Regions from separate parts of the Aminobacter sp. BA135 genome, predicted to be linked through region 1. Evidence: predicted binding sites of a transcription regulator. Region 1 holds the regulator's gene; the other holds the start of a gene.

Region 1 (14,556 bases):
CCTGCTGACCGGCGAGCGCCCCGAGCCGGCCTTCCTCGTTACCAAGCCGTTCAACCCTGAAATGGTCAAGGCGCTGATAAGTCAGGCTTTGTTCTTTGACAGACAGGCAAAGGCTGCGGCATAGGGCGTTTTGGCCTCGCCTCAGGGAACCATCCTTGCGGCGGCACGTTTTTCATTCATCATTTGAAGGAGATAGATCATGCTGTATTGGGCGCTCGTATTTCTTGTCGTCGCGATTATCGCCGGCGCCCTCGGCTTCGGCGGTATCGCCGGAACTTCTGCCGGCATCGCGCAAATCTTGTTCTTCATCTTCCTGGCGTTTCTTGTCATCTCGCTCATTGCGGGCCTGTTCAGGCGCGCGTGATCACGTCGGCAATATGAAGAACCAACCCGAGACTGGAAGCCGGCCCCCTCAGTCGGAGTCCAGCGCCGCCGGGTAGCGCTCAGCACTGACGCGTTACCCGGCGGTCCCATTTGGTTCCAGCCGAAATCATTCGGCTGAACCGCAAGAAGCAGAGCAAAGGCTCTCGTGGCATGGCCAATCCCTCAGCATCAATGGGACCGAGCTCACGATTGGACGCCGCTCTTCTCCACGTCTCCCGCAATGCCGGCATCGCCGTGCTCTACCAGGATCACACCCTGCAGACGGTGTGGTCACACAATCTGCAGCCGCCTTGGGCGGAGGTGCTGGAGGAACAGTCCGGGACGGCCAACTCCCTGCCGCAACAGCAGGCCGACCGGCTCGTGGCTGCAAAGAAGAACGTCCTTGCCACCGGCAATTCGGACGGGCTTGAGGTCAGCATCGCCGACAACTCGGCAGGCATGCGCTGGTACGATGTCTGTATCGACGCCGACCATTCGTCGAGCGGCCAGGTCCAGGGTGTCGTCGTCACCGTCATCGAAACCACAGAGCAGAAGCGGCGCGAGCAAACGCTGAAGGCGCTGCTGCGCGAGGTCAGCCACCGCTCCAAAAACCTCCTCGCCATCATCCAGAGCATTGCCAGCCAGACCGGTCACTATTCCGGCTCTATCGACGTCTTCCTCGAGCGTTTTCGCGGCCGGCTACAGTCGCTCGCCTCGTCGCAGGATCTCGTCACGTCGTCGAACTGGCGCGGCGCAGGCTTTCGCGATCTCGTAATTGGCCAGGTCAAACGCTACAGCAGCGACACCGAGCATGCGGTCCACATCCTTGGCGAAGACCCGTACCTCACCCCCAATGCCGCCCTGCATATCGGCCTTGCCGTGCACGAGCTGGCGGTCAATTCGGTGAGCTTTGGCGCGCTTTCGCGTGCAGACGGTCACGTCGAAGTGACGGCCAGCAGGGTATCCGGTCCCGATGGCGAAGGGCAGTTGGCGCTGCATTGGTCGGAGGCAATCGGCCCGACTGCCGACGCGACGACACGCAAGAAGCGCTTCGGCTCGGTCGCGCTCGAGCGCGTCGTGCCGGCGGCGCTGAGCGGCAGTGCCGTACTCGAAATCGGCGTCGACAGGCTGCAATACCGCCTCGTCATGCCCCAGGCGAACTTCGAAATCGACCAGGATTAGCCGTCGCCACATGACACCGGAGATTCAAACGGTTTAGCTCGATTGGATCACGGAACTTTTGCCAGCCACCCGCCGTTTCTTGGCCGAGGTGGTTTGTCATGGAACACATCGCAGCATTTCTGTTGGTCGTTTCCTGCTCGCAGGATTTGTCGCGTTGCCGCGAGACACCGGCGCCAGCGCCCTTGTTCGAGGCATATGACGCCTGCCAGGCCGAACTGCCGAAGGTTCTGACCGCGTTCACGTCGCGCGACAGACGCGCCTTTGCCAGATGCCTGGAGGTCGATCCAGCGCTTGAGGACGATTACGACCAGCTGACCTGGAATGTCCTGCCCAACGGCACGCTCGAAGCGTCGCTGTCGGTTTCCAGCGTCGTCGTCGCGTCGGATGCGGCGAGCGGCAAGCCGGCCTATCTCCACTGATGCGCAAGCGTATCAGCCTGTCCCCTTCAAACTGAGGAGCCGACATCATGCGGATACGCTAAGCCGTTGAATTGATGCGGCGAGCGGAAAAACGATTCCGATTTTTAGACCGATACGCTAAGTATTCATCGGGCGATGTTAAAGTGAGAGGACTGACCACATGAAGAAGCTTATCCTTGTCGTTGCAGCCGTCGTTGCCATCTCAGGCTGCACGACGACCGAGCGCGACGTAGCCACCGGCACGGGCGTAGGTGCTGTTGCCGGCGCTCTCATCGGCGGCGGCCGTGGTGCACTCATCGGCGGTGCCGTCGGCGCGGCCTCGGGCCTGCTGGTCCGCAACCTGCGCAATGGCTACTGCGAATACCGCAACAGCCGCGGCCAGATTTACACGGCACGCTGCCGCTAATACGGTTTGCAGGCAAACCCGGCGATGGCCCTGCCGTCGCCGGGTTTTTCTTTGGAGCCTCGGTGCAGCGGGTCAGCTGCGATAGGGGATATCTATTTCCACCCGCAATCCGTCCTCGGCGTAGCGCCGCTCGATCTTGCCTCCGAGCTCGCGGGTGATATTCATGTCGATCAGCTTGGTACCGAAGCCGGTTCGTGCCGGCGCCGAAACGCCATTGGCGTTGCGCTCGGCCCAGTTGAGCACCAGCCGCCGCTTCTTGCCCTGGCCGTTCCAGCGCCAGCTCACCTTCAACCCGCCCATCGAATTATCCCCGTCGCCATACTTCAGGGCATTGGTTGCCAATTCGTGGAAGGTCAGTCCCAGCGCCTGCGTCGTCGTCTCGTCGAGTTCCACGACAGGCCCGCTCATCATATCGCTCGGCAGTTCCTTGCCGAATACCTGGCCAAGCTCGATGCGCAGCAACTCGCCGAGATCGGCCTTTTGCCAGCGCGAGCGGGTCAGCATGTCCTGGGATGCTGCCATTGCCTGAAGCCGGGCCGAGAATGACGACGAGAAGTCGTCGATGTTTTCGGAGTGCGCTGCGGTCTGCCGCGCCATCGCCAGCACGCGGGCAATCGAGTTCTTGATGCGATGCTTCATTTCCTGAAGCATCAGGTCCTTTTCCAGCAGGCTCTTCTCGGTCGTCTCGTGCAACTGCGCCGCGGCTTCATAGGCGCGCTGCTGATAGCGCGCGACAAGCGCGATCGCGCCCGCCAGCACGAGACCGAAAACCCCGAGCATCAGCGGCGCGGCACGCGGCGATGGCGGCGCAAACGCTGTGCTCGGCCTGAAATTGACGGTCCATTTGCGGCCGGCGACATTGGCCTCGCGCGTCACCGAGAACTCGTTGCCATAGCTGGGATCGGGTGGCACCTGCGAGCGGAACAAAAGCGTGTCATCGCCCATCGTCCCGTCGAATACCTCCACCGCCACCGGCAGTAGCGGCGCCTTGCCGAGTGCTGCCTGGAAAAGCTCCGACGTGCGGAAGGCGACATAGAGAAAACCAGCGGGTGCCGGACCTTCTGCCGCCGGGCGGTCGACGCGTGAAAGCACCAGGATTCCGGGCTGCTTCTCGTTGTCGCCCTGGCCGAGCAGCACCCTGCCCGTTGCCCTGGGTTCGCCCTGGGCCGCCATTGCCGATTCGATGGCGAGCCGGCGCAGCGGGTCGGTTGCCATATCGTAGCCCATCGCATCGAGGCTCGCCTTGCTCATCGGCTCGAACAGCACGATGGGGGTCCGCCAGTTCAGCGTCGTCTCAGGAAACAGCGCCCGGTCGATGCCGTAGCCGTCCTTCAGTTCGCGCATGACGGTCTCGCTCTGGCTGGTCTCGATCAACCTGAGGAAGCCTATGCCGCGCAGGCTGGGGAAATTCTTCTCCGCATCGAGCGAAGCGAAATAGTCGCGGAACTGGTCGCGCGAAAGATTGCCCTTCTGCGCCACGAACATCGCTTGCGTCGCATGCAGCAGGGCAAGGTCGAATTCCAGCCTGCCCTCGATGCGGTTGAGCGCGTCGTCGGCGACGGACTGGAACTTGATCCGCGCCGCCTCCACGGTCGCCAGATACACGAGCCCGGCCATCGTCAGGCTGACGAGGGTCACGGCGATAAAGATCAGACTGGGGAAGTACTTTCTCAATTCCGGCTGGCTCGCGTCACCCACGCACCATTAAAGCACGATCGCGCAAAGGTGAAACTGCTTTTCGCGATCGTGCATTGAGCCAGACGTGCGGCCTGCCTGAGCCGGCAAAGGGCCTGTTCAGGCAGCGATCTGCATTGCCCCCGGTCCGGGCGTTGCGCCAGGCGGACACTTGCCGAGAATGATCATGCCCAACACCTCATCCTTGGTCACGTCCTCGGTGCGGGCCGTGCCGACGACCTGGCCGTTCTTCATCACGCAGACACGGTCGGCGAGATCGAACACGTCGTGGATGTCGTGGCTGATGAGAAAGATGCCGATGCCGTCTGCCTTGAGCTGCTTGACCAGTTCGCCGACCTGCGCCGTCTCCTGTGGTCCTAGGGCTGCCGTCGGCTCGTCCATGATCAGTATGCGGGCATTGAACAGGATGGCACGTGCGATCGCCACAGACTGACGCTGGCCACCGGAGAGCTTGCTGACCGGCTCCTTGAAGCGCTGGAAGCGCGGGTTGAGCCGGCCCATCACCTTGCGCGCCTCGGCTTCCATGGCGACGTCGTCGAGCGTGCCATAGGCGGTCATGATCTCGCGGCCGAGGAAGAGGTTGGCGGCGGCATCGACATTGTCGGCCAGTGCCAATGTCTGGTAGATCGTCTCGATGCCGTATTTCTTGGCGTCGCGCGGGTTGGAGATCGTGGCCTCCTCGCCCCGGACCAGGATGGTGCCGGCGTCGCGCTTGTAGGCACCCGACAGGATCTTGATCAGCGTCGACTTGCCGGCACCATTGTGACCGAGCAGCGCCACCACTTCACCGGGATAGAGGTCGACCGAAGCATCGTCGACGGCACGGATGCCGCCGAAGGCGATGGAGATGTTCTTGAGGTCGACGAGCGGGATACGGGTCTGTTCCATGATCTTGGCTCCCGGATTTCGTTAGACGCGCTTGCGATAGAGCGTGTCGAGCCAGACGGCCACGACCAGCACCAGGCCAACGACGATGTTCTGCAGCGGCGTGTCGATGTTGAGCAGCACCATGCCCGACTGCAATGACTGCATCAGAAGCGCACCCAGCATGGCACCGGCAACAGTGCCGGAGCCACCGGCGAGCGAGGTGCCGCCAATGACCGCTGCCGCGATGACCAGCAGTTCGTCCAGGGTGCCGAGCGAGTTGGTAGCCGAGTTCAGGCGAGCACTGGAGACTGCCGCCGAGATCGCCGCCAGCACGCCCATGATCATGAACACCTTCATGGTGATCCAGCGCGTGTTGATACCGGCGAGGTTGGCTGCTTCCGGGTTACCGCCGATGGCGAAGACATAACGACCGAAGCGTGTGCGGTTGGTGACGAAGGTCATGACGATGCCCACGGCCACCGCGATCAGGACGGGAATGGCGATGCCATGGGCGATGAACAGGCCGCCTTCAGGGATGGTAATGCCGTTGGCCTCGGCGTAGCGACGCACGATACCGATCGGCCAAGGGTAGGAGTTGGCGATCCAGATCGCGCCAAGGATGACCCCGCAGGTAACGGCGCCGAGAAATGCCTCTGCCCAGACCGGCCGCAGCGGAAACTTGAAGCGCTTGCGTTGCTGGCGGCCACGCAGCAGCAGGAACACCACAGCCAGGCATGCGACAAGGCCGACGATCCAACTCCACGTCGCTCCGATGGCGCCCTGCGGACCACCACCCATGAGCTGGAAGGTGGCATCGAGCGGCGCGATCGTCTGGCCTGACGTGACCCACCAGGCCGCCCCGCGCCAGATCAGCAATCCGCCCAGCGTCACGATGAAGGCAGGAACCTCCATGTAGGCGATGACGAAACCTTGCAGCGCGCCTATCATCAGACCAAGCGCAATACCAATGGCAAGTGCCAACGCCCAGATCCACGGATTACCAAGTTCGAGACCGACGGCTTTGACCAGGAAATGCACCTGGGCAAAGCCCATCACCATGCCGATCAGGCCTTCGGCCGACCCGACCGACAGGTCGATATTGCGCATGACGATAACCAGCACCATGCCGGTCGCCATAATCGCCACGGCAGACGCTTGCACCGACAGGTTCCACAGATTGCGGGCGGTCAGGAAGGTGCGGCTGTCGAATTCGAACGGGTTGACGCCAAGGCGCAAGCTCGAAATCACCTGCAGCCCGACCCAGATCAGGAGCAGCGCGCCGACCATGCCGAGCATGCGCGTATCGATCTCGGTTGCCTTGAGAAAGCGTCCGACCGGGCTGAGTTCGGTCGTTCGCGCTCGGTCTGCCGGCGCGTTGGTTGTCGTGTCTGTCATTGTTACCTCCCGACCGGATAGCCGTCTAAGCGGCAGCCGGTGTGCGCATGATAGGGTCAATCCGCCATGTCATGAAGCGGGCGCTTTTGAAAAACGCCGCGGGCAAGCCGCGGCGTTTGACCGACCGGATCGAACCGATCTCAGTTGCAGGCTGCGACCGAACCGGCCGCCACGCCCTGGCAGACCACGTCCTTGCCAACCCAGCCGGCGTCGATGACGACGTTGAGGTTGTCCTTGGTGATCGGAACAGGCGTCAGGAAGACCGAGTTCAGCTCGAGGCCGCCAGGCGTCTTGAACTTGGTGACGTTGGCGATCTCTTCCATCTTCTTGCCGTCGGCGAGCTGCGAGGCGATTTCAGCCGCGTTCTTGCCAAGCTCGCGCGCGTCCTTCCACACCGAGACGGTCTGAGTGCCGAGCGCGATGCGGTTCAGCGCGGCATGGTCGCCGTCCTGGCCCGACACCGGCACCGAGCCGGCGAGGCCCTGTGCCTGGAGCGCTGCGATCGCGCCGCCGGCGGTGCCGTCGTTCGAAGCCACGACCGCATCGATCTTGTTGTCGTTGGCGGTCAGGAACTGTTCCATGTTCTTCTGGGCATTGGCCGGCAGCCAGCCATCGGTATAGGCCTCGCCGACATTCTTGATCTTGCCGGCGTCGACGGCTTCCTTGAGTACTTCCATCTGCCCGGCGAACAGGAAGTCGGCGTTCGGATCGGCACCGCTGCCCTTGATGAAGACGTAGTTGCCTTCAGGCTTGGCGGCGAACACACCCTTGGCCTGCATGCGGCCGACTTCCTTGTTGTCGAAGGTCAGGTAGAAGGCGTCCTTGTTCTCGATCAGGCGGTCGTAGCCGACAACAGGAATGCCTTCGGCGACGGCCTTGTCGACAGCCGGTCCGATGGCCGAGGCGTCCTGAGCCAGGATGATCAGCGCGTTGGCGCCCTGGGAGATCAGGCTTTCGACGTCGGTCAGCTGCTTGGCCGGCGACGACTGCGCGTCAGCTGAGATGTACTTGTCGCCGGCGGCCTCGATGGCGGCCTTCATGGCGGCTTCGTCGGTCTTCCAGCGCTCTTCCTGGAAGTTCGACCAGGAGACGCCGATGACCTTGTCCTTTGCCGAAGCCACTGCCGTAAGCGACAGAGTCATGGCAACGCCCGCCAGGATGGCGGTGGTAAACTTTTTCATTATTTCCTCCCTGCGCCCAATGGGCGCGCCTACTTCGCGATAGCCCTTGGAGAAGCTCTTTTTTTCGAGCCTCGAAAAAATACTGACTCAATGCCCGGCCACTGTCAACATGGTTTCGCGAGCGCTCCTTATTTTTTTCGGAGCCCGAAATAAATAGAGACATTTGGCGCTGGGTCTGGCACAATCACTTGGCGCGTAAGGGACTGCCGCTAAGAAGGGCAGCGCTTCGCCGGGAGGAAGACGAGCACATGTCGGTCGGCATACGTCACGACGATCTGAGACGGCGCAACCGCGCCATGGTTATATCCGCGGTTCGCCGAGCCAGCCAGCCATCGCGAACCGAAATCGCCGCCACCACCGGCCTCAGCCATTCGACGATCTCGACGATTTCCTCCGATCTCATATCAGAAGGCATCCTTGCCGAGGCCAAGTTCAGCGAACCCGTCTCCATGAAACGGGGGCGGCCGCAGGTCGGGTTGATGCTCGATGCCGATGCTGCGTCAGTCGTTGCGGTCGTGCTCTCGCTCAACAGCCTGTCCGCCGCCATCATCGACTATGCCGGCAACACCGTGACCGAAGAGACCCGGCGGCTTGTCACGCAGCAGATGCCTGCCGAGGCGCTGGTCGACGAATGCGTCGGAATGGTCCGGCGCCTGATCGACAGCGCCGGCGCTTCGGGCGGCGCCGTCCTACGCATCGCCATCGCCGTCCAGGGCATCACCGACGCCGCCTCGCGCAAGCTGTTGTGGTCGCCGATCACCCGCTACGACGACATCCCCTTCGCCGACCGGCTGGAGCAGGAGTTCGGCGTGCCTGTGTCGGTCGAGAACGACTGCAACATGATCGCCGAGGCCCTGCGCTGGCGAGATCCGGTGCGTTATCGCGACGACTTCATCGCCATCCTGCTCTCGCACGGCATCGGCATGGGCCTCGTCATCAAGGGCGAGCTGTTCACCGGCACGCAGTCGTCGGGTGCCGAGTTCGGCCACATGATCCACCGCCCGGACGGCGCGCTTTGCCGCTGCGGCCGCCGCGGCTGCATCGAGGCCTATGCCGGCAACTACGCCATCTGGCGCAACGCAAGGGTTGGCGACGAGAATGCCGAGCCGCTGGCCGACCTGTCCGACGACGACATCAGGGCCGTGGCCGATGCGGCACGTGACCATGATGGCCCCGAACGTGAGGCCTTCCGCAAGGCCGGCGAAGCTATCGGCTTTGGTCTCGGCTCGATGTTTGCGCTGTTCGACCCCGCCCCCCTCGCCTTCGTCGGCGTCGGCGCAACCGCCTTCGACATCATGGAGCCACATGTGCGCGCGGCCATCGCCAAGACGGCGGGCGGGCTGCACTCGAAGGCGATCTCCTTCGACACCGAGCCCAACGAGGTTCCACTCAAACGCGAGGGCGCGATGATGCGCGCGCTGCTTGCCGTTGATCAGGAGATCTTTGCCGCAGGCACGGCTCCACGCCGTGCCGGTGCCGACGTCGCCTAGCTGAGCGGAAAAGAGCCCGAAGCGGCTCAGTCCTCGCGGATGGCGTAGCCGGCACCGCGGATGGTCCGGATCACGTCAGGCATGCGGCCGTTGTTGACCGCCTTGCGCAGGCGCCCGACATGCACGTCAACGGTGCGCTCGTCGATATAGATCGTCTCGCCCCAGACATTGTCGAGCAGCTGGCTGCGCGAGAACACGCGGCCCGGGTGCCGCATCATGAATTCGAGCAAGCGGAATTCGGTCGGCCCGAGCTTGATCTCGCTCTTCTTGCGGTAGACGCGGTGCGACTCGCGGTCGAGCATGATGTCGCCGACCTTGAGCACCGAGGACAGCACCTCGGGTTTGGCCCGGCGCAGCAGCGCCTTGACGCGCGCCATGAATTCCGGCGTCGAGAACGGCTTGACCAGATAGTCGTCGGCACCGGTCGAAAGGCCACGCACCCTGTCGCTTTCCTCGCCCCGCGCCGTCAGCATGATGATCGGCAGGCGTTCGGTGTCGGGACGCATCCTGAGCCGACGGCACAGTTCGATACCCGACAGCGCCGGCACCATCCAGTCGAGCACCAGCAGGTCGGGCACGTTTTCCTGGAGCCGGATCTCGGCCTCGTCGCCACGCGTGACGACCTCGACCTGATAACCTTCGGATTCGAGATTGTAGCGAAGCAGCACGCCCAGCGGCTCTTCGTCTTCGACGACCATGACCTTGGGAGCGATCATTGGCTATACCTTGTCCTTGCGGATGGCCGCTTCTGGACCATGCGCTGATTTAACCTATGCAGCGCCCCCGCGCCAAACGCATGCGGTTGCGGAAATGCTCAGGCCGGAACCGTCGTCGTGGTCTCGTCGACCTTGGGCCGGTTCAGCGGCAGCTGCGTACCCGTCACGACGAAATAGGCGTTCTCGGCGATGTTGGTGACATGGTCGCCGATGCGCTCGAGGTTCTTGGCGCAGAACAGCAGATGCGTGCAGGCCGTGATGTTGCGCGGATCTTCCATCATGTAGGTCAGGAGTTCGCGGAACACGGCGGTGTACTGGATGTCGATCTTCTGGTCGTCGGCGCGCAGATCCTTCAGGCCCTCGGCCTGGCGCGCGACATAGAGATCGACGACGCCGCGAACCTGGCCGAGCACCAGCTGCGCCATCGCATCGATCGAATGCGAGAGATTGCGCGGGGTCGGCGACTGGCCGACGGCGCCGACGCGCTTGGCAATGTTCTTGGCGAGGTCGCCGATGCGCTCGAGGTCACCCGCCATGCGGATGGCACCGACCACGGCGCGCAAATCCTGCGCCATCGGCTGGCGCTTGGCGATCAGCGTGATCGCCGAATTGTCGAGATCGCGCTGCTTGGCGTCCATGATCGTATCGTCGGCAACGACGTTCTGCGCCAGTGCCTGGTCGGACGTGAGAAGCGCGCGGATGGCGCCGGCCACCATTGCGCCGGAAAGATCGCCCATGTCGCGGATGAGCTGGTCGACGTGCTGAAGTTCTTCGTCGAAGGACCGGACTGTATGTTCGCCCATGATTTCTTCCTCGTATCGTGTGCCGCGACGAAACCCACTCAGCCGAAGCGGCCGGTGATGTAGTCCTGCGTCCGCTTGTCGTCGGGGTTGGTGAACATCTTGTCGGTCGGGCCTTCCTCGACGAGATAGCCGAGGTGGAACATCGCCGTGCGCTGCGACACGCGCGCCGCCTGCTGCATCGAGTGCGTGACGATGACGATCGTGTAGTTCTCGCGCAGTTCGTCGATCAGCTCCTCGACCTTGGCGGTGGCGATCGGGTCGAGCGCCGAACACGGCTCGTCCATCAGGATCACCTCGGGCGAAACGGCGATGGCGCGCGCGATGCACAGGCGCTGCTGCTGGCCGCCCGACAGGCCGGTGCCCGGCTCGTTGAGACGATCCTTGGCTTCGTTCCACAGAGCGGCCTTCTGCAGGCTCTTCTCGACGATCACGTCGAGCTCGGCCTTGTTCTTGGCGAGACCATGGATGCGTGGGCCGTAGGCAACGTTCTCGTAGATCGACTTCGGGAACGGGTTCGGCTTCTGGAACACCATGCCGACGCGGGCGCGCAGCTCGACGACGTCGATCTTGGGATCGTAGATGTCTTCGCTGTCGAGCGTGATCTTGCCGCCGACGCGGGCCGCATCAATGGTGTCGTTCATGCGATTGAGGCAGCGCAGGAAGGTCGACTTGCCGCAGCCCGACGGGCCGATCAGCGCCGTCACCTGATTCTGGCGAACGTCGAGATCGACGCCGAACAACGCTTGCTTCTCGCCATAGTGCACGGTCACCTTGTCGCCGCGCATCTTGATGATTTCGTTCGTTCTGGCGTTCATCTCAGCATTCACCGCGTCGTCGAGGGATTTTTCGGTCATGATGTTCATAGCAGGATGCTCCTTGTCCATGCCCTACCAGCGGCGCTCGAAGCGGCGGCGCAGGACGATGGCGACGATGTTCATGGCCATGAGGAAGATGAGAAGAATGATGATGGCGCCCGACATGCGCTCGACAAAGGCGCGTTCGGCCTCGTTCGCCCACATGTAGATCTGCACCGGAAGTGCGGTTGCGGGATCGAACGGCGTCTTGGGATAGTCGGCGACGAAGGCGACCATGCCGATCAAGAGCAGCGGTGCTGTCTCGCCGAGCGCACGCGCCAGGCCGATGATCGTGCCGGTCAGGATGCCGGGGGCGGCCAGCGGCAGGATGTGCTGGAACACCATCTGCATCTTCGAGGCGCCAAGGCCAAGCGCTGCCGAGCGGATCGACGGCGGCACGGCAGCCAAGGCGGCGCGCGTCGCGATGATGATGGTCGGCAGCGTCATCAGCGTCAGCACCAGGCCGCCGACGAAGGATGCCGAACGCGGCAGGCCGAGGAAATTGATGAACACGGCCAGGCCGAGCAGACCGAAGACGATCGACGGCACGGCGGCGAGGTTGTTGATGTTGACCTCGATCAGGTCGGTAAAGCGGCTCTTCTTGGCGAATTCCTCGAGATAGATCGAGGCGGCGACGCCGATCGGCAGCGCCAGCAAGAGCACGATCACCATCATGTAGAACGAGCCGATGAGGGCGACGCCGACGCCGGAGGTCTCGGGACGGCTTGATGCGCCGTAGCTGAACAGGCCGGTATTGAAATGCTCGGCCATCACGCCTTCGGCCTTGAGCTTGTTCATCCATTCGACCTGCTGGTCCGACACCTTGCGGCGGCTTTCCGGCACGTCGAGGTCGATCTGACCCTTGTAGGCCGAATCGAGATTGGCGGCGGCGAGGATGTCGACGTTGCGGGTCGTGCCGATGACCGAAGGGTCGGCGGCGACGATCGCCCGGAGCTGGACACGCGAGCTGTCGGACAGGAAGCCCTTGAGCTTGCGCACTTCGGCCTTGTTGTTCGGGTCGATGCCGAGCTTGTCGATCAGCGCCTGCTCGGCGAGCTTGGGATAGTTCGCCGTGATCAGCACATTCGGATCGGTCGCCCGCTTGTTGGACGGATCGATGATCTTCTCGTCGAAATTGATCGGCAGCGTCACCGTCGTCTGCCAGAAGGCCGTGTAGCCCTTGGAAACGATCGAGGTCAGCATCACCGCCAGGAAGGCCAGGCCGATGGCGATCGCCAGCACGCCATAGAGGCGGAAGCGGCGTTCGGCGGCATAGCGCTTCTTGAGGCCGATGTCGCGGCGCGGACGGGCAGCTGACGCGGTCAGCGTGTCGAGCGAAATATCGGTCATTCGTACTGCTCCCGGTACTTCCGGACGATGTAAAGGGCGACGATGTTCATCACCAGCGTCAGCGCGAACAGCGTGATGCCGAGCGCGAAGGCGACGAGCGTCTGCGGCGTGTTGAATTCAAGATCGCCGGTCAGCTGGTTGACGATCTTGACGGTGATGGTGGTCATCGCCTCGAAAGGGTTGAGCGTCAGGTTGGCGGCAACGCCCGCCGCCAGCACCACGATCATCGTTTCGCCGATGGCGCGCGAGGCGGTCAGAAGGATGGCGCCGACGATGCCCGGGAGAGCGGCTGGGAGGATGACGCGCTTGATCGTTTCCGAGCGCGTGGCGCCAAGGCCGAGCGAGCCGTCGCGCATGGCGCGCGGCACTGCGGTGATGATGTCGTCGGAGAGCGACGAGACCACAGGGATCAGCATCACGCCCATCACCAGGCCGGCGGTCAGGATCGACTGCGCCTGGATGAACGGGGTGCCGCCGGTGAGCGCCGCACTGATGTCGCGCAGGAAGGGTCCGAGCGTGACGAGCGCGAAGATACCGTAGACGATCGTCGGAATGCCGGCGAGCAGTTCGAGCGCCGGCTTGACCACCGCGCGCACCTTGGGTGCTGCATATTCCGACATGTAGACCGCCGACATCAGGCCGATCGGCACTGCGACGAGCAGCGCGACGAAGGCGATGTAGAGCGTGCCGGCAAGCAGCGGGATCAGGCCGAACTGGCCTTCGCTGGCGCCTGCACCGGCAGCAGCGAAACGTGGATCCCACACCGTGCCGAAGAAGAAGTTGGTCAGCGGCACCTTCTCGAAGAAGGCGATGGTCTGGAACAGCATCGACAAGACGATGCCGATGGTCGTCAGGATGGCGAGCGTCGAGGCGCCGAGCAGGCTCCACAGCATCACCTTCTCGACATTGTTGCGCGCCCTGGCGCGCGGGCTGATGCCCTTGAGGCCGAAGCCGACGCCGATCAGGGCGAGGCCGATCGAGACGACGGCCGAAATCACCCCGAGACGGTCGGATACGCTGTTGGTCTCAGTCGCGATCGGGATCATGTAGTCCTGTGTGTCGGGAGCCAGCGCCACGCCCTTGGCGGCAAGAATCGGCTGCAGCTCGGCAAAGGTCGAGGGCAGTGCTGCAAGCGTCTGGCTGTCGAGCTTGCGCAATCCGCTGGCGAGGCTCTTGACCAGGCCTGCGGCCAGATCTTCATGCGCGACGGTGCCGTCTGCGACATCGGCCGGTAGGGAAGAATGGATGTGGCTGTTGAGATAGGCGCTGGCGCCGATGTCCCAGGCGGCGAGGAACAGCACCGCCGGCACGACGCCGGTCAGGAATGCCCACCAGCCATGGTAGTGCGCCCGCGAGTGCGGCTTGACGGTTCCGTCGTCCTGCGCGCGCGCTCTTTGCCGGCCAACCACGAAGGCGGCCAAGCCTATTGCGAGCACGATGGCGAAGACAAGCAGGAATGACATGGGCCGGCCTCGGTGAATTCGGTTCTTTGTGCCGAACGGGACAGTCGGCGAAATATTCCACGGGGCGCCGGATTTTTCCGACGCCCCGTGGCAGTTCGTTGATTACATGGTCTTGCCGGCGCCGAAGGCTTCGCGCTGGGCAGCGCGCTCTGCGTCCGGAGCAGCAACCAGGCCGTAGTCGGCGAGCGGGCTTTCCGGGCCGACCATCTGGTCGTCGAGGAAGAACTCGACATATTCCTTCAGGCCAGGAACAACGCCGAGATGCGCCTTCTTGACGTAGAAGAACAGCGGACGCGACACCGGATACTCGCCCTTGGCGATGGTCTCGACCGAAGGCGTGATGCCGCCGACGGTGGCGACCTTCAGCTTGTC
Region 2 (14,556 bases), 2.8 Mb from region 1:
CCGTCCTTGGTGATGCCGGCATTGTTGACCAGGATGTCGACGCCTTCGAGCTCGGCCTCGGCCTTCTGGCCCAGCGCCTTGACCTCGTCGCGGTCGGCGAGATTGGCCGGGAACAGCTTGACCCGGTCACCGAGTTCGCCGGCGAGCGCCTCGAGCTTTTCGATGCGGGTGCCGTGCAGGCCGACGATGGCGCCCTGCTTGTGCAGGATGCGGGCGATTTCTTCGCCGATGCCGCCGGATGCACCGGTGACGAGTGCCTTGCGGCCGGTCAGATCGAGCATTTTGCTACCTTCCTTGAAGAGCGCACCCTTCACACGGGTGGGGTCGTTTGAAACGTTCAGGCGAGCGCGGCAATCGCCGCCTCGACATCGGCCGGCGTGTTGACGGCAGCGGTCGCGATCTCCTTGTTGATGCGGCGGGCGAGGCCCGACAGCACCTTGCCGGCGCCCACTTCATAAAGCGTGGTGACGCCGTTGTTGCCGAACCACTCGACGGTCTCGGCCCAGCGGACACGACCGGTGACCTGCTCGACGAGGCGGGCGGCGATCTCTTCCGGATCGGTGATCGGCTGGACGGTGACATTGGCCACGACCGGCACGACCGGCACGTTCTTCTTCACCCCGGCCAGCGCCTCGCGCATCTTCTCGGCAGCGGGCGCCATCAGCGCCGAATGGAAGGGGGCGGAGACCTGCAGCATCAGCGCGCGCTTGGCGCCCTTGGCGGTGCAAAGGGCCGCGGCACGCTCGACCGCTGCCTTCTCGCCCGAAATGACCAGCTGGCCGCCGCCATTGTCATTGGCGATCTGGCAGACCGAGCCTTGTGCTGCCTCGATGCAGGCGGCGTCGACGTCGCCCTGCTCGAGGCCGATGATCGCAGCCATCGCGCCCTGCCCTGCCGGCACCGCCGCCTGCATGGCGTTGCCACGGATGCGCAGCAGGCGTGCGGCGTCAGCGACCGAGACGAAACCGGCGGCGGCAAGGGCCGAATATTCGCCGAGCGAGTGGCCGGCGACGTAGGACACCTTGTCCTTGAGCGACAGGCCGCGGGCTTCCAGCGCCCGGAACGCCGCCATCGACACCGCCATCAGCGCCGGCTGGGCGTTGGCGGTCAAGGTCAGCGTCTCCTCGGGCCCCTCCCAGATCAGCTGCGACAGCTTTTCACCGAGCGCGTCGTCGACTTCCTCGAAGACGCGGCGTGCTTCCGGAAAGGCATCGGCCAGTTCCTTGCCCATGCCGACGGCCTGGCTGCCCTGCCCCGGAAAAGTGAATGCAACGGCCATGTCAGTCTCCTGGCTACTTGCCGCATCGACCCGAACCGGAATCGGTTTTTCGGGTGGACGGGCAGACATATCACGAGGTGCTGCGCCGGACGTCGTTGGAACCGGCTGCGCGCCATATCGTTGTGCCTCTGGCGCAATGGATACCGTCAAGTCAAGCCTTGAGGGCTTTGGCACCCCTCCGGGGCAAATAATCACAGAGAATTAATGCGAAAAACGTTTTGTTTGCCCCATCCTTCTCAATTTTGCCATATGCGCTAGGTTTTCGATGACAGTTTCGTGACGGTTGCGTGACGCCGCCGTCCAGCGTTCGAGGAAGTTGAGTTGGCAAAGCTGTTCGCGACAGGCAAAACCGTCGCCCGCGACGAGGAGAACGAGGCTGAAGCACTCAGCCGGCGTGCCTATGCGCTCGGCGTGCTGCGCTCGGTGATGATCACGCTTGCCGTCTCGGCCGTCCTCGTCTTCGCCATCGAGTTCGTCGCCCGCGGCTCCTTCGTCGACACGCTGAACTTCTTCCAGCAGCCGTTCAAGCCGAGCTGGACCACGGTCGCGCTGTTTGCGCTGCTGATCATCGGTTTCGACGCGCTGCTCGGCCGGCCCTACAACGGCCTTCTGGTCGTCGCACCCGTGGCGCTGGCGCTGGCCTTTGTCGGCCACCAGAAGTCGCTCTATCTCGGCGATCCGCTCTACCCGACCGATTTCCTTTACGCCCGCCAGATCGTCGAACTGATGCCGCTTCTTGTCCGCGAGCGGCCGCTTGCCGGCGCAGGCATTGCTGTCGGCCTGGTCGGCGGCATCACGCTTCTGGTGCTTGCCTGGCGCTACTGGCGCCGCCGCATGCCGGCGCTGTCGTTCTGGGCGCGCATGTCGCGCCTGGCGATCGCCCTTCCGGCACTGGCCTTCTTCGTCTCGATCATGGACTACGCCACCTTCTCGTGGACGCGCGACCGCCTGCAGATCATCCCGATGATGTGGGACCAGAAGGAAAACTACGCCTCCAACGGCTTTGCCATCGCTTTTGCGCTCAACGTGCCGATGGCCAAGGTCAAGGCGCCGCAGGGCTATTCCGACAAGGCCATCGACGCCATCGCCGCCCCCGAAAAGGCCGCTGCGGTGCTGCCCGAGGAAAAGCCCGACGTCATCATCGTGATGAGCGAATCCTTCTGGGATCCGTCACGCCTGCCCGGCGTTTCGATCACGCCCGACCCGATCCCCAACGTGCGCGCATCGCAGTCCGGCCATGTCTTTTCGCCCGAATTCGGCGGCATGACCGCCAATGTCGAGTTCGAGGCGCTGACCGGCTTCTCCAATGCCTTCCTGCCGGCCGGCTCGATCCCCTACCAGCAATATGTCCGCGCGCCGGTGCCTTCGCTTGCCACCTTCTTCAAGAGCGAAGGTTACGACACCAAGGCCATCCATCCCTTCGGCGGCTGGTTCTGGAACCGCGCGCCGGTCTACAAGGCCTTCGGTTTCGACAAGTTCATGTCGGAAGAGAACCTGCCGCTGCTCGCCAAGCGCGGCCCGCTGGTCTCGGACGCGGCATTGACCGAAGAGATCATCCGCGAAGCCGACGCCACCGATCATCCCTTCTTCATGTTCGCGGTCTCGCTGCAGAGCCACGGCCCCTATGAGCCGAACCGCTACAGCGACACCACCCACAAGGTCGATGCGCCGACCTCGCAGTGGACGCGCGATTCGATCCTGACCTATGCCGAGGGTGCGTCCGATGCCGACCGTGGCCTGAAGCGGCTGATGGACTGGGCCAGCAAGCGTGAACGCCCGACGGTCATTGCCTTCTTCGGCGACCACCTGCCGCCGCTCGGCCCCGTCTATGTCGAGACCGGTTTCATGAAAGAGCCGGTCGCCAAGCGCAAGGCGCCGATCGACGAGATGCTGGTGCAGCACGAGACGCCTTTGGTGGTGTGGTCGAACCGCACCGGTGCTGCGCGCGACATCGGCTCGATCAGCCCGGCCTTCCTGCCGCTGCACGTGCTCGAGACCGCCGGCATCAGCCACCCCTACTACACCGGCTTCCTCGGCGACCTGCATGACCGCTACCGCGTCGTCGACCGCAACATGCTGATGCCGCGACAGGGCCAATCGGTGTTCGACTGGTCGCGCCAGAAGGAACTCGACCCGGCGATCCGCGATTTCCGCTGGCTGCAATATGACATGATGTTCGGCAAGCGCCGCGGCGCCAAGGGCTTCTTCCCCGAGACCGTCGACAAGGTCGTCGCCAACCGCACGCGGTCGCCGCTGTTCCTCCGGGACGAGGCATTCGGCTGAGCCAAAACCGGCTTGAAAAGGCCGGTTTCTCTTCCCGGAAGCCTCCGGCTGAGCATCGAAATCGGGCGCAAAAGCCCGATTTCTCAGGGAATCTCGGCCTTCCCCCTTGCCTTGGCTCACCTTAGCATGTAGACGCCCGCCATCTGCCGGTCCCAGCTGGGGGCTGAACGGAGGGCCGGAGGCTTTCTTGAAAGCCGCCGTGTGAAGCGAAAACGCTTCCGCCTCCCGTGTCTCCGCTCTCGACCGTCTCGTCGTGCACCTTTCTTCTCCCGAGGTGGCCAATGGCCCTCGAAGGATCAGGGAAGTCGCAGAGGCTCTAGCCGCCGGGACCGGAAGATGGAAACGAAGAAAGGCAAAAACTATGGCTCTTTATGAACATGTGTTTCTTGCCCGCCAGGACCTCTCGCAGCAGCAGGTCGATGCACTTGTCGAACACTACAAGGGCATCATCACTGCAGCAGGCGGATCGGTTGGCCGGGTCGAGAACTGGGGACTGAAGTCCCTCACCTACCGCATCAACAAGAACCGCAAGGCGTATTACACGCTGATGGACATCACCGCGCCGTCGGCTGCCGTCAAGGAAGTCGAGCGCCAGCAGGGCCTGTCCGAAGACATCCTGCGTTTCATGACCGTCAAGGTCGAGGCGCATGAAGAAGGCGTCTCCGCCATGATGCAGAAGCGCGAAGAGCGCTCCGAGCGTGGCGAGCGCGGTGGCTTCGGCGACCGTCCGCAGCGCAGCTTCGGCGACCGCGGCGACCGTGGTCCGCGCAGCTTCGGCGACCGCGATGGCGGTGGTGATCGTGGCCCGCGCCGTCCGCGCGAAGGTGTTGAAGGGGGTGCAGAATAATGGTCGACATCAACCAGATCCCGACCCGTCGTCCTTTCCACCGTCGTCGCAAGACCTGCCCGTTCTCCGGCGCCAACGCCCCGAAGATCGACTACAAGGACGTGCGTCTGCTGCAGCGCTACATTTCCGAGCGCGGCAAGATCGTTCCTTCGCGCATCACCGCCGTCAGCCAGAAGAAGCAGCGTGAACTCGCCCAGGCGATCAAGCGCGCCCGCTTCCTCGGCCTGCTGCCCTACGTGGTGAAGTGATTTCGGTTCCGGCCCGGCGGCATCCGCCCCGGGCCGGAATTTTTCCTGCTGCGACGGGCGTGGCGGGTTAAATTTCAAAATCCCGGGTTGGATTTCTAAGGGAAATCCTAACTGCCGCGACAGGCAGGACAGCGAAACCGGCGGCAACGCCCTCATTGCTTCCTTGCCCGTTGAATTTTTCAGCTGCCTTTGCAGCCAACGACCGCTGCCTCCGCAGCCAACGAAAGGACAAGGACAATGGACGTCATTCTCCTCGAACGCATTTCCCGCCTCGGCCAGATGGGCGACACCGTCAAGGTCAAGGACGGCTTTGCCCGTAACTTCCTTCTGCCCAAGGGCAAGGCGCTCCGCGCCAACGAAGCCAACAAGAAGAAGTTCGAAGGCCAGCGCGCCCAGCTCGAAGCCCGCAACCTCGAGCGCAAGTCGGAAGCCCAGCAGGTCGCCGACAAGCTCGACGGCAAGTCGTTCATCATCGTGCGTTCGGCTGGTGAAACCGGCCAGCTCTACGGTTCGGTCTCGACCCGCGACATCGCTGATCTGCTGATCGCCGAAGGCTTCACGATCGCCCGCAACCAGGTCGAGCTCAACCAGCCGATCAAGACCATCGGCCTGACCAACGTGGCGATCGCGCTGCACGCCGAAGTCGAAGTCACCATCACGCTGAACATCGCACGCACGGCCGACGAAGCCGAGCGCCAGTCGAAGGGCGAGACGCTGACCACCGCCGAAGCCATCTATGGCGACGACATCAACGAAAACGCCCGTCCGGACAGCTTCTTTGATCCGAACGAAGACGGCGAAGGCGACGAAGGCTGATCTGAGCCTTCTGTCCCGATCCGAGTTTACCGGCCGGTCTTCCGGCCGGTTTTCTGGACCAAGCCCGGATGGCGACATCCGGGCTTTTTTTGTGCCAGGCGTGGAACTTGGCAGCGTCGCTCCTATTTTGAGAAGGACCATACGACTGACCTTTTCGCGAGCACGCCATGAACATGTTGTTGCAACGCATCGTCGGGAAGCTTGTGCGCACCGGCAATCTGACAGTCACCGGCCCCAACGGTCGATCGCACCGTTTCGGCGATGACACGGGCGACCCTGTCCACCTGCTGATCAAGACGCGGCGTGCCGAAAGCGCCATCACGCTCGACCCGATGCTGGCTCTGCCCGAGGCCTATATGGACGGCGATGTCGACATCGTCGGCGGCGACGTGCTCGGGCTGATGCGGGTGGTGTTCCAGAACCTCGGCAATGGCAGCATCGACACCGCCTGGACCAAGGCGCTGGACAACCTGCGGCTCGCCTTCCGCCGCTTCCAGCAGGTCAACACCACAGCCCGCTCCAAGCGCAACGTGCAGCGCCACTACGACCTGTCGGGCGAGCTCTACCGGCTCTTCCTCGACACCGACATGCAATATTCCTGCGCCTATTTCGCCGAGCCCGAAATGACGCTGGAAGAAGCCCAGATCGCCAAGAAGGCGCATATCGCTGCCAAGATGCGGCTGAGGCCGGGCCAGTCCGTGCTCGACATCGGTTCCGGCTGGGGCGGGCTCGGGCTCTACCTCGCCCGCACCTTCGAGGCGCAGGTGCTCGGCGTGACGCTGTCGACCGAGCAGCATGCGGTTGCCACCGAGCGCGCCCAGGCCGAGGGGCTGGAAAACCGGGTCCATTTCGAAATCAGGGACTATCGCGACCTGGTCGAGCGTTTCGACCGCATCGTCTCGGTCGGCATGTTCGAGCATGTCGGCGTCAACCACTACCGCACCTTCTTCGACAATGTCGCCAAGCGGCTGAAACCAGACGGCGTCATGGTGCTGCATTCGATCGGCCGCGCCGGCCCGCCGGCCTCGACAAGCGCCTTCATCCGCAAGCACATCTTCCCCGGCGGCTACATTCCGGCGCTGTCGGAAGTGCTGCCGGCGATCGAAAAGGCCGGCCTGATGGTCACCGACGTCGAGATTCTCAGGCTGCATTATGCCGAGACGCTGCGGCACTGGAGCCTGCGTTTCCAGGCCAACCGAGACAAGGCCAAGGCGATCTATGACGAGCGCTTCTGCCGGATGTGGGAGTTCTATCTCGCGGCGTCCGAGGCTGCCTTCCGCTGGCAGGACCTGATGGTGTTCCAGATCCAGCTCAGCCACCGCAACGACACGCTGCCGCTGACCCGCGACTATATCGGCAAATGCGAGAAGGCGCTGGCCATGCACGAGATGGGGCACCGGCAGGCGAAGCTCGGCGCCGAGGACAAACCTGCCGCCCAGCCTGCAGCCAAGGCTCAACTTGCCGCCAAGTCTCAACCTGCCGCCAAGGCCGAAGCCGCCCAGGCTGGAGCTGGAAAGGTCGGCCGCCGCAGGAAGGTTGCCGACAAGGAATAGCATGGCAACCACGCCTGGCCCTTGCGCCTCATGCGTCTGCCATAGGAAAAAGCCCGTCTCGCCATGAGCCGGGCTTTTTTCATGACCCCAGGGTTTCCTCGATGACCTATGCCATCTACGTCCTGGCAGCCCTTGCCGAGATCGCCGGCTGCTTTGCCTTCTGGGCCTGGTGGCGGCTCGACAAGTCGGCGCTGTGGCTGATCCCCGGCGTCGCCGCGCTCATCGCCTTCGGCTGGCTGCTGGCCCTGGTCGATGCCGACGCCGCCGGCCGCACTTACGCCGCTTATGGCGGCATCTACATCGCAGCGTCGCTGGCCTGGCTTTGGCTCGCCGAGGGCATCCGCCCCGACCGCTGGGACATGATCGGCGCCGTCATCTGCATCCTCGGCGCCTCGGTCATCCTGCTTGCGCCGCGCGGCGCCTGATCCTAAGGATTCGATGGTCTTGCCGACTTGTACGGGGTAGGATTCGGCAACAGTCAAATTGATTCCGGCAGTAGGACTCATGTCCTGTGGATGGTTTCGCCCAGCCTGTGAATTCTTGAGCAAACTGGCCTTGAAACCCAGCTAAAGCAGATTGAGCCAGCACTTCGATATCGGACTCTGCTACGGGAGTATCTGGTTCAGCGACGGGGACGACATTGGCAGAGGCAGCGCGCAAATTCGAAGTGGCGGAAGCAAGCCCGCTCTACAGGGAAGCCCCCAACAACATCGAGGCTGAACAGGCCCTGCTCGGCGCGATGCTGGTCAACAACGATGCCTTCTACCGCGTCTCCGACTTCCTCAAATCCACCCACTTCTACGATCCGCTGCATCGCAAGATCTTCGAGGTTTCCGCCGAGCTCATCCGCATGGGCAAGATGGCGAACCCGGTGACGCTGAAAACCTTCCTGCCGGCCGACGAGAAGGTCGGCGACATGACGGTCATGCAATATCTCGTTGCCCTTGCCGCCAACGCGGTGACCGTCATCAACGCCTCCGACTATGGCCGCGCCGTCTATGACCTGGCCACCCGCCGGGCGCTGATCACCGTCGGCGAGGACATGGTCAACATCGCCTATGACGCACCCGTCGACATGTCGCCGGCCGAGCAGATCGAGGACGCCGAACGCCGCCTGTTCGAGCTCGCCGAAACCGGCCGCTACGACGGCGGCTTCGAAAGCTTCTCCGATGCGGTCAAGACGGCCATCGACATGGCAAGTGCCGCCTATATGCGCGACGGCCATCTTTCCGGCGTCGCCTCCGGCCTGCACGACCTCGACGCACGCATGGGCGGCCTGCAATCCTCCGACTTGATCGTGCTCGCCGGCCGCCCGGGCATGGGCAAGACCTCGCTGGTCACCAACATCGCCTTCAACGTCGCCCATGCCTATGTGCCGGCACAGCAGGCGGACGGTTCGTTCAAGGCCGAAAACGGCGGCGTGGTCGGCTTCTTCTCGCTCGAAATGTCGTCCGAGCAGCTCGCCACCCGTATTATATCAGAGCAGGCCGAGGTGCCCTCCTCCAAGATCCGCCGCGGCGATCTCACCGAGGCCGACTTCGAAAAGCTGGTCAGCTGCACCCAGACGCTGCAGAAGATCCCGCTGTTCATCGACTCGACCGGCGGTATCTCCATCGCCCAGCTCGCGGCACGCGCCCGCCGCCTGAAGCGCCAGCGCGGCCTCGACCTGATCATCATCGACTATATCCAGCTGATGCAGGGTTCGTCCGCCAAGGCTTCGCAGAACCGCGTCCAGGAAATCACCGAGATCACCACCGGCCTCAAGGCGCTGGCCAAGGAGCTCAACGTTCCGATCATCGCGCTGTCGCAGCTGTCGCGTCAGGTCGAAAGCCGCGACGACAAGCGCCCGCAGCTCTCCGATCTTCGTGAATCGGGCTCGATCGAGCAGGACGCCGACGTCGTGATCTTCGTCTACCGCGAGGAATATTACCTCAAGAACAAGGAGCCGAAGCCCGGCACCGACGAATACCTGCAGTGGGAAGCCAACATGAACGACGTGCGCGGCAAGGCCGAAGTCATCGTCGCCAAGCAGCGTCACGGCCCCACCGGCACCGTCAGCCTCGGCTTCCAGGGCGAATTCACCCGCTTCTTCGACCTCGCGCCCGAGCATCATCTGCCGGACAGGTTCGGGGAAGAGTAACGCATGCCAGAGCTAGCGCTCGTCATTGGCGACGGTGGCAGGACAGAGGGGGGCAACGTAGTACTCTGCCTTTCCATTCTTCCGAAAGGCACCCCCTCCATGGCTAAAGCCCGCGTTCAATTCATCTGCCAGAACTGCGGTGCCGCGCATCAGCGCTGGGCTGGCAAGTGCGATTCCTGCGGCGAGTGGAACACGCTGGTCGAGGAAGGCACGGCAGGCGGCATCGGCAGCGGTCCCGGCTCGCTCAAGAGCGCACGCAAGGGCCGCGCCGTCACGCTGACCTCGCTCGACGGCGACATCGAGGATGCGCCGCGCATCGTCTCGGGCATCGGCGAACTCGACCGCGCCACCGGCGGCGGCTTCGTCCGCGGCTCGGCGCTGCTCATCGGCGGCGATCCCGGCATCGGCAAGTCGACGCTGTTGACCCAGGCGGCGGCGGCACTGGCCGCGCGCGGCCACCGCGTCGTCTATGTCTCGGGCGAAGAAGCCGTTGCCCAGATCAGGCTGCGCGCCCAGCGCCTCGGCGTCGCCTCGACACCGGTCGAACTCGCCGCCGAGACCAATGTCGAGGACATTCTCGCCACCATCGCCGACGGCAAGCGGCCGGACCTCGTCATCATCGATTCGATCCAGACCTTGTGGACCGACCTCGCCGATTCGGCGCCTGGTACCGTCACCCAGGTGCGGGCGGCGTCCCAGGCGATGATCCGCTATGCCAAGTCGACCGGGGCTGCGGTGGTGCTCGTCGGCCATGTCACCAAGGAAGGCCAGATCGCCGGCCCCCGCGTCGTCGAGCACATGGTCGACGGCGTGCTCTATTTCGAGGGCGAAGGCGGCCACCATTTCCGCATCCTGCGCACGGTCAAGAACCGCTTCGGCCCGACCGACGAGATCGGCGTCTTCGAAATGTCCGACAAGGGCCTGCGCGAGGTCGCCAACCCGTCCGAGCTGTTCCTCGGCGAACGCCATTCCAAGGCGCCGGGAGCCGCGGTCTTTGCCGCCATCGAAGGCACGCGACCGGTGCTTGTCGAGATCCAGGCGCTTGTCGCCGCCTCCAGCCTGGGCACGCCGCGCCGTGCCGTCGTCGGCTGGGATTCGTCGCGGCTGTCGATGATCCTCGCCGTGCTCGAGGCGCATTGCGGCGTGCGTTTCGGCCAGCACGACGTCTATCTCAACGTCGCCGGCGGCTACCGCATCTCGGAGCCGGCGGCCGATCTGGCCGTGGCTTCCGCACTGGTTTCATCGCTCACCGGTATTGCCCTGCCTGCTGATTGCGTCTATTTCGGCGAAATCAGCCTTTCTGGCGCCGTGAGGCCGGTTGCGCATGCGCAGCAACGCCTTAAAGAGGCCGAAAAGTTGGGCTTCGGAAGGGCCGTGCTGCCCTCCGGCAGTGGGGAGCTCGCAGGTGGAATCGGAGCCGGTTCGTTCCAGCCGACCGCACTCGCGGATCTGGTGGCGCGGATAGCCGGCTCAAGACGAAGCCGCGCGGAAGAGACGGACTGAAACCGTCGCCATGGAGTGAGTGGACACGATGCCGATTACGCTGCTTGACGGAATTCTTGTCGGCTTCACCCTGGTCTCGGCGATGCTCGCCATGGTGCGCGGCTTTTCCCGCGAAGTGCTGTCGGTCGCCTCATGGGCCGCTGCCGCCGCTGCCGCCTTCTTCTTCTACAAGCCTGTCGTGCCTTACGTTCAGCCCTATATCGACAACGAAAAGATCGCCATGGCGGCTGCCGCCGGCATCGTCTTTGTCATCGCGCTGATCGTCGTCACCATCATCACCATGAAGATCGCCGATTTCATCATCGACAGCCGCATCGGCGCGCTCGATCGCACGCTCGGCTTCCTCTACGGTGCCGCCCGCGGCATCCTGGTGGTGGCCGTCGGCCTTTTGTTCTTCAACTGGCTGGTCGGCTCCAACGCGCCGGCCTGGGTCGCGGAGGCGAAGTCGCGGCCGCTGCTCGAGAGCATCGGCACCTCGATCGAGAACCTTCTGCCCGAGGATCCCGAGAATTCGATCCTCAAGAAGCTCAATTCGCAGACCGGCGAACCGGAAGCCGGCGCCACCACGCCGCCTGCCGAGGCGCCTGCCGAAGGCGAGGCGCCGGCTGAGCCGGCACCGACCAACAACTGATTGCGCCTGAGGCGGGATGGCGCGTTGCCCTTGCCGCCTCATCGCACTATATAGCGTTTTTGCTAGAAGAGGCCGCCCCCGATGGCAGACGCAGCTGACGTGCTTTCCGCGGAAGCCGATGATCATTTCCACGACGAATGCGGCGTGTTCGGCATTTTTGGCCGACAGGACGCCGCGGCAATCGTCACGCTGGGGCTGCATGCGCTCCAGCATCGCGGCCAGGAGGCCGCCGGCATCGTCAGCTATGACGGCAGCCAGTTCCACGTCGAGCGCCATGTCGGCCTGATCGGCGACACCTTCACCAAGCAGCGCGTCATCGACAGCCTCAAGGGCAACCGCGCCATCGGCCACACCCGCTACGCCACGACGGGCGGCGCCGGCGTCCGCAACATCCAGCCTTTCTTCGCCGAACTCGCCGATGGCGGCTTCGCAGTCGCGCATAACGGCAACCTGACCAATGCGATGACGGTGCAGCGCGCGCTGCAGAAGCAGGGCTCGATCTTCTCCTCGACCTCCGACACCGAAACCATCCTGCATCTCGTCGCCACCTCGAAGGAACGCGACCTCAATGCGCGCTTCATCGATGCGGTGCGCCAGGTCGAGGGTGCCTTCTCGCTGGTCGCGCTGTCGTCGAAGAAGATGATCGGCTGCCGCGATCCGCTCGGCATCCGCCCGCTGGTGCTCGGCGATCTCGACGGCGCCTGGATCCTCGCCTCCGAGACCTGCGCGCTCGACATCATCGGCGCGCGTTTCGTGCGCGACCTCAAGCCCGGCGAGATGGTCATCGTCACCTCCAAGGGCATCGAGAGCATCTTCCCGTTCGAGCCACAGAAGCCGCGCTTCTGCATCTTCGAATATGTCTATTTCGCCCGTCCCGATTCTTCGGTCGAAGGCCGCAACGTCTATGACGTGCGCAAGCGCATCGGCGCGGAACTGGCGCTCGAAAGCCCCGTCGACGCCGACATCGTCGTGCCGGTGCCGGATTCGGGCACGCCGGCAGCGATCGGCTTCTCGCAAGCCGCCGGCCTCCCCTTCGAGCTGGGCATCATCCGCAACCACTATGTCGGCCGCACCTTCATCTCGCCCGGCGATTCCATCCGCCACATGGGCGTCAAGCTGAAGCACAATGCCAACCGCCGCATGATCGAAGGCAAGCGCATCGTGCTGGTCGACGATTCCATCGTCCGCGGCACCACCAGCCAGAAGATCGTGCAGATGGTGCGCGATGCCGGTGCCAAGGAGGTGCATATGCGCATCGCCTCGCCGCCGACCCGCGCCTCCTGCTTCTACGGCGTCGACACGCCGGAAAAGTCGAAGCTGCTGGCCTCGCGCATGACGATCGAGGAAATGGCCGAATTCATCCGCGTCGACTCGCTCGGCTTCCTGTCGATGAACGGTCTCTACCGCGCCGTCGGCGAGGCAAGCCGCAATGACGAGCAGCCGCAATATTGCGATGCCTGCTTCTCCGGCCAGTACCCGACCCGCCTGGCCGACCTCGAAGGCACCGACAATGTGCGCTCGCTGTCGCTTCTGGCCACCGGCGGACTGTAGCAGCAGCACCCTCAGCATGCTTCCGCGTCAATGCGCGGAAGCAGCCTTGTCCTTCCAGATCAAGCCTTGCCGCAGCGCGAGCCGCTCGCCCGGACCGTGGACGGCTGCGTAAAGCAGTCCGGCCAGGAAGGTGAAGTGATCGACGAAGAAGCCGAATTCGGCTGGGTTGCCCTGCCAGTGCGACGGGCCGTGGAAGGCGAAGGCCAGGAAGACGACATAGGCGCCGGCCAACAGGGCCGCCTCTGAGAAGAACGCGCCGGTCAGGAAGGCGAGCACCAGCCCGAGTTCGAAAAAGGCCGCCAGCCAGGCCAATGGCAAGGCAAAAGGAAAGCCGGCGGCCGAGATGTAGGCGGCGGTCTCGGTCATTCCGGCAAATTTGAACAAGGCCGCCATGCCGAAGGCGCCGGCGAAGATCAGTCTGGCCACGAGGATTGCAACGCTTCTGCCCATCATGTCCTCCTCCAGGGGATGTTTCATACCCTAGGACGGATACCTGCCGGCATTCCCGACATCGTCGGCAGGAAATAGGGCGACGGCGAGAAATAAGGCCCGCCGCCGGCGCCTGCGGCATCCATTCCGGACGCGTGGGGTTTTGTTCGGGACAAAATCGTCCTATCAGGCTGCGGACCGACAAGATCGAACTGGATGCCATGATGACAACCACACCCGACCTCTCCGGCCGCATCGCGCTCGTCACCGGCGCATCGCGCGGCATCGGCTACAACACGGCCAAGCAGCTTGCCGCGGCGGGTGCCCATGTCATTGCCGTGGCACGCACGGTCGGCGGGCTGGAAGAGCTCGACGACGAGATCAAGGCTTCAGGCGGCCAGGCGACGCTGGTGCCGCTCGACCTCACCGACATGGCCGGCATCGACCGCCTCGGCAGCTCGATCAACGACCGCTGGGGCAAGCTCGACATTCTGGTCGCCAATGCCGCCGTGCTCGGCGTCATCGCCCCCATCGGCCATGTCGAGGCCAAGGTCTTCGACAAGGTCATGGCCGTCAACGTCACCGGCACCTGGCGCCTGATCCGCTCGGTCGATCCGCTGCTGCGCAAGTCGGATGCCGGCCGCGCCGTCATCGTCAGCTCCGGCTCGGCCCATTCGGCGCGCGCCTTCTGGGCGCCTTATGCCGCCTCCAAGGCCGCCGTCGAGGCGCTCGCCCGCTCCTGGGCCGACGAGACCAAAAACACCGCCTTGCGCGTCAACATCTTCGACCCCGGCACCAGCCGCACCGCGATGCGCGCGCTGGCCGTGCCCGGCGAGGATCCGGCAACCGTCACCCATCCGTCTGAGACAGCGCGCCACATCCTTGGCATGGTCGACCCCGCCCTGACCCGCACCGGCGAGATCTACCAGATCCGCGAGCAGCGCTGGGTTTCGCACCAGAAGCCGGCCTGACGCCATCTGTTTGGCGACACATCTCAGCGGCAACGCCGCGATCGAGGCAACGATGTTGCCGCCGTCGCGTTGACCGGAGCTTGACCGCATCGCAGTGATGCGTGGAATGGAAGTGGTTCCCGCGCTCTCGCGGGCGCTCTATGCCAAGCCAGGCGCCCGCCAGGGCGCTCTATGCAAAAATGTGGGGGACATCGGCCGCATGACCACCGACCAGTTGATGTCCTTCGCCGTCATTGCGCTGATGATGGCGGCATTCGTCTGGGGCCGGTTTCGCTACGACCTCGTCGCCTGCGGCGCATTGATCG

Evidence for each region. The regulator PhoB, encoded in region 1, activates phosphate uptake and scavenging genes when phosphate is short. The targets are predictions, from matches to a motif close to TGTCATNNANCTGTCAT.
Region 2: SLT36_RS21670 (LTA synthase family protein) is a predicted target of PhoB. The motif match lies at 1,545-1,561, and genes of this name have one in related genera.

The regions. Positions count from the first base shown of each region.
Region 1 covers NZ_CP139572.1:1,463,146-1,477,701, reverse strand. The annotation lists gene SLT36_RS07245 (response regulator) at 1-124, shown strand, start outside; gene SLT36_RS07240 (DUF1328 domain-containing protein) at 200-364, shown strand; gene SLT36_RS07235 (sensor histidine kinase) at 574-1,545, shown strand; gene SLT36_RS07230 (hypothetical protein) at 1,644-1,964, shown strand; gene SLT36_RS07225 (YMGG-like glycine zipper-containing protein) at 2,125-2,370, shown strand; gene SLT36_RS07220 (CHASE domain-containing protein) at 2,443-4,044, opposite strand; gene SLT36_RS07215 (ATP-binding cassette domain-containing protein) at 4,165-4,953, opposite strand; gene SLT36_RS07210 (sugar ABC transporter permease) at 4,975-6,327, opposite strand; gene xylF (D-xylose ABC transporter substrate-binding protein) at 6,468-7,508, opposite strand; gene SLT36_RS07200 (ROK family protein) at 7,757-8,998, shown strand; gene phoB (phosphate regulon transcriptional regulator PhoB) at 9,025-9,714, opposite strand; gene phoU (phosphate signaling complex protein PhoU) at 9,813-10,517, opposite strand; gene pstB (phosphate ABC transporter ATP-binding protein PstB) at 10,556-11,380, opposite strand; gene pstA (phosphate ABC transporter permease PstA) at 11,405-12,721, opposite strand; gene pstC (phosphate ABC transporter permease subunit PstC) at 12,718-14,184, opposite strand; gene SLT36_RS07170 (PstS family phosphate ABC transporter substrate-binding protein) at 14,287-14,556, opposite strand, start outside.
Region 2 covers NZ_CP139572.1:4,439,227-4,453,782, forward strand. The annotation lists gene fabG (3-oxoacyl-[acyl-carrier-protein] reductase) at 1-281, opposite strand, end outside; gene fabD (ACP S-malonyltransferase) at 338-1,279, opposite strand; gene SLT36_RS21670 (LTA synthase family protein) at 1,706-3,562, shown strand; gene rpsF (30S ribosomal protein S6) at 3,924-4,409, shown strand; gene rpsR (30S ribosomal protein S18) at 4,409-4,657, shown strand; gene rplI (50S ribosomal protein L9) at 4,895-5,473, shown strand; gene SLT36_RS21690 (class I SAM-dependent methyltransferase) at 5,641-7,026, shown strand; gene SLT36_RS21695 (YnfA family protein) at 7,128-7,451, shown strand; gene SLT36_RS21700 (replicative DNA helicase) at 7,667-9,166, shown strand; gene radA (DNA repair protein RadA) at 9,266-10,669, shown strand; gene SLT36_RS21710 (CvpA family protein) at 10,698-11,300, shown strand; gene purF (amidophosphoribosyltransferase) at 11,382-12,851, shown strand; gene SLT36_RS21720 (DoxX family protein) at 12,879-13,301, opposite strand; gene SLT36_RS21725 (SDR family NAD(P)-dependent oxidoreductase) at 13,505-14,251, shown strand; gene SLT36_RS21730 (SLC13 family permease) at 14,451-14,556, shown strand, end outside.